3 regions of the Planococcus shenhongbingii genome follow, and region 1 is predicted to be linked to each of the others. Evidence: a T-box and tRNA genes for the amino acid it is inferred to sense, from the RefSeq annotation. Region 1 holds a T-box; the other regions hold tRNA genes.
The links. A T-box is a leader RNA that pairs with one kind of tRNA and senses whether it is charged. The one in region 1 lies ahead of thrS (threonine--tRNA ligase), so its partner is inferred to be a tRNA-Thr.
Positions count from the first base shown of each region.

Region 1 (3,263 bases):
GAAGATTGTGGAAAAGCCGAAAACGAGACAAGATGAGCTGATCTTGTATTTGGAATCTGCATCACCTGTAGAAGTGCTTCGTGATATTGCAAACGGCAAAGAACCGCTGCCGGCAGATGTCCAATTGGCCAATCAGCTTGTGCTGCAATATGGAATGGAGCCGGCAGTGGTCAATGTGCTGCTGCAATACGTTCTGCTTCGGACCGATATGAAACTGACCAAAGCCTATGTTGAAAAAATTGCATCCCATTGGCTGCGCAAAAACGTTACGACAGCGAAAGATGCGATGGAACTAGCGCGTACTGAACACGAGCAGTACGTTAAATGGAAATCGGAAGGTTCTCCAACTGCGGCATCGAGAAGTACAGCTAAATCAAGCAGGAAACCAGTGAGGGAAGAAAAATTGCCTGAATGGTTTTATCAAAAAGATGAGGCTCCTGCAGGTAAAGGTGAACCGAAAAATGATAAATTGGAAGTGGAAAAACAAAAACTTCTCGCAAAACTTGCGCTGAAGAAAGGTAAAGGTGATTAAATGGAGCCGATTCGCGAAACGCTGAAACGGGTAGTGAATGCCCCTGCTTTTTCAGAACGCTATAATGATATGCGGAAAGAAGTGCTGGAACATCCAGGTGTTCAAAAGTTCCTGGAAGACCATTCGGCGGATATCGACAAAAGCATTGTTGATAAAGGACTTGGAAAGCTATACGAGTATATCAATCAATCGCATGATTGCAATAAATGCCCCAGTCTAGGAAACTGCATCAATACGCTAAAAGGCTTTGAACCGAATCTGGTTCTGGAACGCGGCAATATCGGCATTGCCTATACGCCTTGTCGATTAAAAAATGAGCATGACAATAAACGCCGTGCTTCTTCAATGATACACAGCATGTATATGCCAAAAGAAGTGCTGCAGGCGACTTTTTCAGATTTTGAACCGGATGCGAGAAGAATGGAAGCGTTTCTTGCGGCAGGCGACTTTTTGGAAAAAGCAACCGGTCCAGATAACCTTCCTGAAAAAGGGCTATTTCTCTACGGCAAATTCGGTGTCGGCAAATCGTATTTACTAAGTGCTATGGCAAATGAACTTGCCGAAATGGGCGTCAAAACCGTGCTGGTATTTGTGCCGGAATTTATGCGCGAGATGAAGCAGGCGATCGGCGATCAGACATTGCAGGAAAAAGTGGATTATGTAAAAAAAGCGGACGTCCTGATGCTTGATGATATCGGCGCGGAAGCGATGTCGAGCTGGACGCGAGATGAAGTGCTCGGAACCATCCTGCATTACCGCATGGCAGAAAGGCTGCCGACTTTCATGACGTCCAATTTCAGCTACTCCGAACTTCAGCATCATCTGACTTACTCGCAGCGCGGCGAAAAAGAAGATTTAAAAGCGGCGCGTGTCATGGAACGCATCCGTGCCTTGACGATTCCAGTAAAATTGGATGGTCCAAATAGAAGAAATTAATAAAGAAAAGCGGAAATGGCCGTTCAAGTAAGTGCTTTTCTTTGAACAGGTGGTTGCGTTTTTGATTTTTTAGCAGTATAGTAAAAATAATCGAACTATGATTTAAAATGCTTTGACAAGGACAATAGCGGAATTGTACGACTTTCAGAGAGAGAAGCCTAGGCTGCAAGCTTCTTAAGTACCGGCAAAACGCTTACCACCTTCGAGCAGCAGCTGTGAACTTTTTTAGTAGCAGCTGACGGTACCGGCCCGTTAGCCGATGCAGAGCTTCATTTTGGATAGTTTTTTCTATCCGGAATAGAAGAAGGGTGGAACCACGAACAGAGCTTCGTCCCTTTGGGATGAGGCTTTTTTTATTTGTTCAAAAAAACTACAGAAGAAAGCGTGGCATTTCAATGCTGAATTAATTATGAGGAAGTAAAACAGCATTGAAATCGACGCATCTTACAAAAGGAGAGAGTAAATATGTCAGACATGATCCAACTAACATTCCCTGATGGTGCAGCAAAGGAGTTTCCAAAAGGCACAACTACAGAAGAAATTGCTCAATCCATCTCACCAGGGCTTCGCAAGAAAGCATTGGCTGGTAAAGTGGGAGAGCAGTTAATCGACTTGAAATCACCGATCAATGAAGACGGCAGCATTGCCATCATCACTCCTGAGTCTGACGAAGCCATTGAAATTCTTCGTCATTCAACTGCCCACTTATTAGCTCAAGCGGTTAGACGCTTGTATCCAGATGCTAAATTTGGTGTCGGTCCGGTAATTGAAAATGGATTTTACTACGATATTGATTCTGAACAACCGATCACAGCTGAAAATCTGTCAGCAATTGAAAAAGAAATGAAAAAAATCATCAATGAAAACTTGGAAATTGTGCGTCTGGACGTTTCCCGGGCAGAAGCGCAAGAACGTTTCGCGGCTATCGAAGATCCGTATAAACTGGAACTTCTTGAAGCGATTCCGGAAGATGAGCAAGTGTCGATTTACGAGCAAGGCGAATTTTTCGACCTTTGCCGCGGCATCCACGTGCCATCAACTGGAAAATTAAAAGAATTTAAATTGCTGAGTGTCGCGGGAGCTTATTGGAGAGGCGATAGCGACAATAAAATGCTGCAGCGCATCTACGGTACTGCTTTCTTCAAAAAAGAAGACTTGAAAGAGCATTTGGCTTTCCTGGAAGAAGCAAAAGAACGCGACCATCGCAAAATCGGGAAAGAACTGAATTTATTCATGAACTCCCAAAAAGTTGGCCAAGGTTTGCCGATGTGGCTGCCAAAAGGTGCAACTATCCGCCGGATCATCGAGCGCTATATTGTCGACAAAGAAGAGCGCCTGGGCTATGACCACGTTTATACTCCGATAATGGGAAGCGTCGATTTGTACAAGACTAGCGGACACTGGGATCATTACCAGGAAGACATGTTCCCGGTTATGCAGATGGACAATGAAGAACTGGTATTGCGCCCGATGAACTGCCCGCACCATATGATGATTTATAAACAAGGTATCCATTCATACCGCAACTTGCCGATCCGAATCGCAGAGCTTGGCTTGATGCATCGCTACGAAATGTCTGGCGCTTTATCTGGCTTGCAGAGGGTGCGCGGCATGACATTGAACGATGCGCATATCTTTGTGCGCCCAGACCAAATTAAGGATGAGTTCAAACGTGTAGTCAATTTAGTGATTGAAGTATATAAAGACTTCGATATCAAAGATTATTCATTCCGTTTGTCTTACCGGGATCCAGCAGACAAAGAGAAATACTTCGACGATGATGCAATGTGGGAAC
Region 1 covers NZ_CP129235.1:1,476,244-1,479,506, forward strand. The annotation lists gene QWY16_RS07325 (replication initiation and membrane attachment family protein) at 1-532, shown strand, start outside; gene dnaI (primosomal protein DnaI) at 533-1,468, shown strand; T-box leader at 1,572-1,807, shown strand; gene thrS (threonine--tRNA ligase) at 1,934-3,263, shown strand, end outside.

Region 2 (3,263 bases), 1.3 Mb from region 1:
CGCTTCGGAACAGGAACTGAAGGAATTGAAAAGCCAACTCCACAAGCATCGCCAGATCCCTGTTCATATAAGTGAAACAGCAAAGCTTTTACCTCGAGAAGCTTCATTGATGGATGGCTTGCGTACCTTAATCTCCGCATACAGCCATGATGACTTTACCCGCTTGCCGATTGAAGAACAAGCAATAGCATTAACTGCAGCCTTCCCTGTGCTGACAGCGCTTCTTTTCCGGTTAAAGCTGAAAGAAGATTTTATTGAGCCGCGCAGTGATTTAAGCCATACCGCCAACTATCTATGGATGATAAACGGAAAACTGCCAACTGAAGCGCAGACAGAAGCATTGGAGACTTATTTGAAGTTAACGATGGAGCACGGAATGAATGCCTCTACCTTTGCGGCACGGGTTACCATATCGACAGAGTCGGACCTTACTTCCGCTATCACTTCTGCCATCGGTACCATGAAAGGCCCTCTCCATGGAGGGGCGCCTTCCGGAGTAATTGATTTGCTGGAAGAAATTAACGTTCCTGAACAAATTGAATCCATCATCTTAAAGAAACTGGAAAACGGTGAAAAAATCATGGGTTTTGGCCACCGTATTTACCGCACCGAAGATCCACGTTCGATTATCCTAAGAGAAAAATGTCTCGCTTTACAAGGAGCCGATCCATGGCTAGATTTAGCTGTGGCAGCAGAAAAAGAAATTATTCGCCTCCTGAACCAGCACAAACCCGGCCGAGCGCTTTACACGAATGTAGAATTCTATGCCGCTGCCATCATGCGTTCGATTGCGATGGCACCTATACTTTTCACTCCTACCTTCAGTGCGGCCCGAATCGTCGGCTGGACAGCTCATGCTATGGAACAGCAACAAGATAATGTGATATTTCGGCCGCAATCGGAATATATCGGTGTATAAAAAAAGCCCGTATCCAATAAATTGGATACGGGCTTTTTACACATGGATAGTACAAATACACATGGAACAATGGAGCCTAGGGGGCTCGAACCCCTGACCTCGACGCTGCCAGCGTCGCGCTCTCCCAGCTGAGCTAAGGCCCCGCGCTGAACTGGCGCAGGAAAATAAAATGAGCCATGAAGGATTCGAACCTTCGACCCTCTGATTAAAAGTCAGATGCTCTACCAACTGAGCTAATGGCTCAAAATAAAAAATGGCTGGGGTACCTGGATTCGAACCAGGGCATGACGGGATCAAAACCCGTTGCCTTACCGCTTGGCTATACCCCAATGGCAAATATAAAACTGGTGGTGGGGGGCAGATTCGAACTGCCGAACCCGAAGGAGCGGATTTACAGTCCGCCGCGTTTAGCCACTTCGCTACCCCACCGAAAAAATATGGTGGAGGATGACGGGATCGAACCGCCGACCCTCTGCTTGTAAGGCAGATGCTCTCCCAGCTGAGCTAATCCTCCACTTTAAATATAAAGAATGGTGACCCCTACGGGATTCGAACCCGTGTTACCGCCGTGAAAGGGCGGTGTCTTAACCGCTTGACCAAGGGGCCTTAAAAAAAAGTGTTTTTCCCGTTTACAGAAACCTTATAAAACAAAAGCTTCCAACCGGGTTCGAACCGGTGACCTCTTCCTTACCATGGAAGCACTCTACCTGCTGAGCTATGGAAGCAAGGCAAAAGAATCATTACGGCATAAAAAAACATAAAATGGCCCAGCAATGTCCTACTCTCGCAGGGGGAAACCCCCAACTACCATTGGCGCAAAAGAGCTTAACTGCCGTGTTCGGGATGGGAACGGGTGTGGCCTCTTTGCCATCATCACTGGACATGAGTGCTTGCGCCCTCAAAACCGGATATGCGACAGTTGAAACAAACAGTTTGGTTAAGTCCTCGATCGATTAGTATTCGTCAGCTGCACGCGTCGCCGCGCTTCCACCCCGAACCTATCTACCTCATCGTCTTTGAGGGATCTTACTTGCTTGCGCAATGGGAAATCTCATCTTGAGGGGGGCTTCGTGCTTAGATGCTTTCAGCACTTATCCCGGCCACACATAGCTACCCAGCGATGCCCCTGGCGGAACAACTGGTACACCAGCGGTGTGTCCATCCCGGTCCTCTCGTACTAAGGACAGCTCCTCTCAAATTTCCTGCGCCCGCGACGGATAGGGACCGAACTGTCTCACGACGTTCTGAACCCAGCTCGCGTACCGCTTTAATGGGCGAACAGCCCAACCCTTGGGACCGACTACAGCCCCAGGATGCGATGAGCCGACATCGAGGTGCCAAACCTCCCCGTCGATGTGGACTCTTGGGGGAGATAAGCCTGTTATCCCCGGGGTAGCTTTTATCCGTTGAGCGATGGCCCTTCCATGCGGAACCACCGGATCACTAAGCCCGTCTTTCGACCCTGCTCGACCTGTCCGTCTCGCAGTCAAGCTCCCTTGTGCCTTTACACTCTGCGAATGATTTCCAACCATTCTGAGGGAACCTTTGGGCGCCTCCGTTACTCTTTAGGAGGCGACCGCCCCAGTCAAACTGCCCGCCTGACACTGTCTCCCACCCCGATCAGGGGTGCGGGTTAGAATTTCAATACAACCAGGGTAGTATCCCACCGACGCCTCCCCCGAAGCTGGCGCTCCGGGCTCAAAGGCTCCTACCTATCCTGTACAAGTTGCACCAAAAGTCAATATCAGGCTACAGTAAAGCTCCACGGGGTCTTTCCGTCCTGTCGCGGGTAACCTGCATCTTCACAGGTACTATAATTTCACCGAGTCTCTCGTTGAGACAGTGCCCAGATCGTTACGCCTTTCGTGCGGGTCGGAACTTACCCGACAAGGAATTTCGCTACCTTAGGACCGTTATAGTTACGGCCGCCGTTTACTGGGGCTTCAGTTCGCACCTTCGCTTGCGCTAAGCACTCCCCTTAACCTTCCAGCACCGGGCAGGCGTCAGCCCCTATACGTCACCTTACGGTTTGGCAGAGACCTGTGTTTTTGCTAAACAGTCGCCTGGGCCTATTCACTGCGGCTCTCTCGGGCTTTTCACCCTACCAGAGCACCCCTTCTCCCGAAGTTACGGGGTCATTTTGCCGAGTTCCTTAACGAGAGTTCACTCGCTCACCTTAGAATTCTCTTCTCGCCTACCTGTGTCGGTTTGCGGTACGGGCACCTCCCGCCTCGCTAGAGGCTTTTCTTGGCAGTGTGAAATCAGGGACTCCAGGGCATACGCCCCTTGCCGTCACCGCTCAACGTTATGGAAATGGGATTTGCCTCATTTCCCGCCTCACGGC
Region 2 covers NZ_CP129235.1:165,326-168,588, reverse strand. The annotation lists gene QWY16_RS00905 (citrate synthase/methylcitrate synthase) at 1-919, shown strand, start outside; tRNA gene QWY16_RS00900 (tRNA-Ala) at 990-1,062, opposite strand; tRNA gene QWY16_RS00895 (tRNA-Lys) at 1,090-1,162, opposite strand; tRNA gene QWY16_RS00890 (tRNA-Gln) at 1,174-1,248, opposite strand; tRNA gene QWY16_RS00885 (tRNA-Tyr) at 1,265-1,348, opposite strand; tRNA gene QWY16_RS00880 (tRNA-Val) at 1,358-1,433, opposite strand; tRNA gene QWY16_RS00875 (tRNA-Glu) at 1,451-1,525, opposite strand; tRNA gene QWY16_RS00870 (tRNA-Thr) at 1,572-1,644, opposite strand; rRNA gene rrf (5S ribosomal RNA) at 1,685-1,800, opposite strand; rRNA gene QWY16_RS00860 (23S ribosomal RNA) at 1,853-3,263, opposite strand, start outside.
Region 2: it has a tRNA-Thr gene. The T-box ahead of thrS (threonine--tRNA ligase) is inferred to sense a tRNA for this amino acid. The anticodon was not compared.

Region 3 (3,263 bases), 1.4 Mb from region 1:
CCCAACATCTCACGACACGAGCTGACGACAACCATGCACCACCTGTCACCGCTGTCCCCGAAGGGAAAGCCTTGTCTCCAAGGCGGGCAGCGGGATGTCAAGACCTGGTAAGGTTCTTCGCGTTGCTTCGAATTAAACCACATGCTCCACCGCTTGTGCGGGCCCCCGTCAATTCCTTTGAGTTTCAGCCTTGCGGCCGTACTCCCCAGGCGGAGTGCTTAATGCGTTAGCTGCAGCACTAAGGGGCGGAAACCCCCTAACACTTAGCACTCATCGTTTACGGCGTGGACTACCAGGGTATCTAATCCTGTTTGCTCCCCACGCTTTCGCGCCTCAGCGTCAGTTACAGACCAGAAAGTCGCCTTCGCCACTGGTGTTCCTCCACATCTCTACGCATTTCACCGCTACACATGGAATTCCACTTTCCTCTTCTGCACTCAAGTCCCCCAGTTTCCAATGACCCTCCACGGTTGAGCCGTGGGCTTTCACATCGGACTTAAAGGACCGCCTGCGCGCGCTTTACGCCCAATAATTCCGGACAACGCTTGCCACCTACGTATTACCGCGGCTGCTGGCACGTAGTTAGCCGTGGCTTTCTGGTAAGGTACCGTCAAGGTGCCGGCAGTTACTCCGGCACGGTTTCTTCCCTTACAACAGAGTTTTACGATCCGAAAACCTTCATCACTCACGCGGCGTTGCTCCGTCAGACTTGCGTCCATTGCGGAAGATTCCCTACTGCTGCCTCCCGTAGGAGTCTGGGCCGTGTCTCAGTCCCAGTGTGGCCGATCACCCTCTCAGGTCGGCTACGCATCGTGGCCTTGGGAGGCCGTTACCCCCCCAACTAGCTAATGCGCCGCGGGCCCATCCAGCAGCGACAGCGTGAGCCGTCTTTCCGTCGGCTCCCAGGCGGGAGCCGAACCTATCCGGTATTAGCCCCGGTTTCCCGGAGTTATCCCGAACTGCAGGGCAGGTTGCCCACGTGTTACTCACCCGTCCGCCGCTGAAAACTTGGAGCAAGCTCCAAATTTTCCGCTCGACTTGCATGTATTAGGCACGCCGCCAGCGTTCGTCCTGAGCCAGGATCAAACTCTCCATTATAGAAGAAATTGATTGCTCAATGTTCTGCTGGCGTCTCGCCATTCCGAAGAATGCGCGAGTCGCTTTGATCTAGCACGCTTGATCAGTAAATTTTTGCGCGGGCCGTTTTGCGCGGCCGTTGCGATTTCGTTGACGTTTTGCTGTTCAGTTTTCAAGGTTCATTGAATATATAGTTGGTGGAGCCTAGCGGGATCGAACCGCTGACCTCCTGCGTGCAAGGCAGGCGCTCTCCCAGCTGAGCTAAGGCCCCATTGAATGGTCGGGAAGACAGGATTCGAACCTGCGACCCCTTGGTCCCAAACCAAGTGCTCTACCAAGCTGAGCTACTTCCCGAACTGAATTGCTGAGTGGTGAAAAAATATGGCGCGCCCGAGAGGACTCGAACCTCTAACCGCTTGATTCGTAGTCAAGTACTCTATCCAATTGAGCTACGGGCGCATATGATGAAAACCTACGGTTTTTGCAAAACCAAATGGTGCCGAGGACCGGAATCGAACCGGTACGGTAGTCACCTACCGCAGGATTTTAAGTCCTGTGCGTCTGCCAGTTCCGCCACCCCGGCATAGGGTCGGCTATTGGTGCAAAAAAATTGGAGCGGAAGACGAGGTTCGAACTCGCGACCTCCACCTTGGCAAGGTGGCGTTCTACCACTGAACTACTTCCGCAAAAAATGGTGCGGGTGAAGGGAGTCGAACCCCCACGCCCGAAGGCGCTAGATCCTAAGTCTAGTGCGTCTGCCAGTTCCGCCACACCCGCGTGGCAATGAAATTGTGAAAAAATGGTGAGCCATGAAGGATTCGAACCTTCGACCCTCTGATTAAAAGTCAGATGCTCTACCAACTGAGCTAATGGCTCGAACAGGAATGGTGCCGGAGAAAGGACTTGAACCCTCAACCTACTGATTACAAGTCAGTTGCTCTACCAGTTGAGCTACTCCGGCGACAGAGAAAAATGGTGGAGGATGACGGGATCGAACCGCCGACCCTCTGCTTGTAAGGCAGATGCTCTCCCAGCTGAGCTAATCCTCCGTTATGTATGCCCAGCAATGTCCTACTCTCGCAGGGGGAAACCCCCAACTACCATCGGCGCAAAAGAGCTTAACTGCCGTGTTCGGGATGGGAACGGGTGTGGCCTCTTTGCCATCATCACTGGACTGTTTGGTTTTTAAAAGACAAGGTTTATTATACCAATCCCCGATGGGATTGCAAGCTTTTTTTGAAAAAACTTGTGCCTTGCGCCTTCAAAACCGGATATGCGACAGTTGAAACAAACGTATTTGGTTAAGTCCTCGATCGATTAGTATTCGTCAGCTGCACGCGTCGCCGCGCTTCCACCCCGAACCTATCTACCTCATCGTCTTTGAGGGATCTTACTTGCTTGCGCAATGGGAAATCTCATCTTGAGGGGGGCTTCGTGCTTAGATGCTTTCAGCACTTATCCCGGCCACACATAGCTACCCAGCGATGCCCCTGGCGGAACAACTGGTACACCAGCGGTGTGTCCATCCCGGTCCTCTCGTACTAAGGACAGCTCCTCTCAAATTTCCTGCGCCCGCGACGGATAGGGACCGAACTGTCTCACGACGTTCTGAACCCAGCTCGCGTACCGCTTTAATGGGCGAACAGCCCAACCCTTGGGACCGACTACAGCCCCAGGATGCGATGAGCCGACATCGAGGTGCCAAACCTCCCCGTCGATGTGGACTCTTGGGGGAGATAAGCCTGTTATCCCCGGGGTAGCTTTTATCCGTTGAGCGATGGCCCTTCCATGCGGAACCACCGGATCACTAAGCCCGTCTTTCGACCCTGCTCGACCTGTCCGTCTCGCAGTCAAGCTCCCTTGTGCCTTTACACTCTGCGAATGATTTCCAACCATTCTGAGGGAACCTTTGGGCGCCTCCGTTACTCTTTAGGAGGCGACCGCCCCAGTCAAACTGCCCGCCTGACACTGTCTCCCACCCCGATCAGGGGTGCGGGTTAGAATTTCAATACAACCAGGGTAGTATCCCACCGACGCCTCCCCCGAAGCTGGCGCTCCGGGCTCAAAGGCTCCTACCTATCCTGTACAAGTTGCACCAAAAGTCAATATCAGGCTACAGTAAAGCTCCACGGGGTCTTTCCGTCCTGTCGCGGGTAACCTGCATCTTCACAGGTACTATAATTTCA
Region 3 covers NZ_CP129235.1:89,820-93,082, reverse strand. The annotation lists rRNA gene QWY16_RS00445 (16S ribosomal RNA) at 1-1,098, opposite strand, end outside; tRNA gene QWY16_RS00440 (tRNA-Ala) at 1,273-1,348, opposite strand; tRNA gene QWY16_RS00435 (tRNA-Pro) at 1,355-1,431, opposite strand; tRNA gene QWY16_RS00430 (tRNA-Arg) at 1,460-1,536, opposite strand; tRNA gene QWY16_RS00425 (tRNA-Leu) at 1,572-1,660, opposite strand; tRNA gene QWY16_RS00420 (tRNA-Gly) at 1,689-1,763, opposite strand; tRNA gene QWY16_RS00415 (tRNA-Leu) at 1,770-1,854, opposite strand; tRNA gene QWY16_RS00410 (tRNA-Lys) at 1,878-1,953, opposite strand; tRNA gene QWY16_RS00405 (tRNA-Thr) at 1,963-2,038, opposite strand; tRNA gene QWY16_RS00400 (tRNA-Val) at 2,051-2,126, opposite strand; rRNA gene rrf (5S ribosomal RNA) at 2,136-2,251, opposite strand; rRNA gene QWY16_RS00390 (23S ribosomal RNA) at 2,375-3,263, opposite strand, start outside.
Region 3: it has a tRNA-Thr gene. The T-box ahead of thrS (threonine--tRNA ligase) is inferred to sense a tRNA for this amino acid. The anticodon was not compared.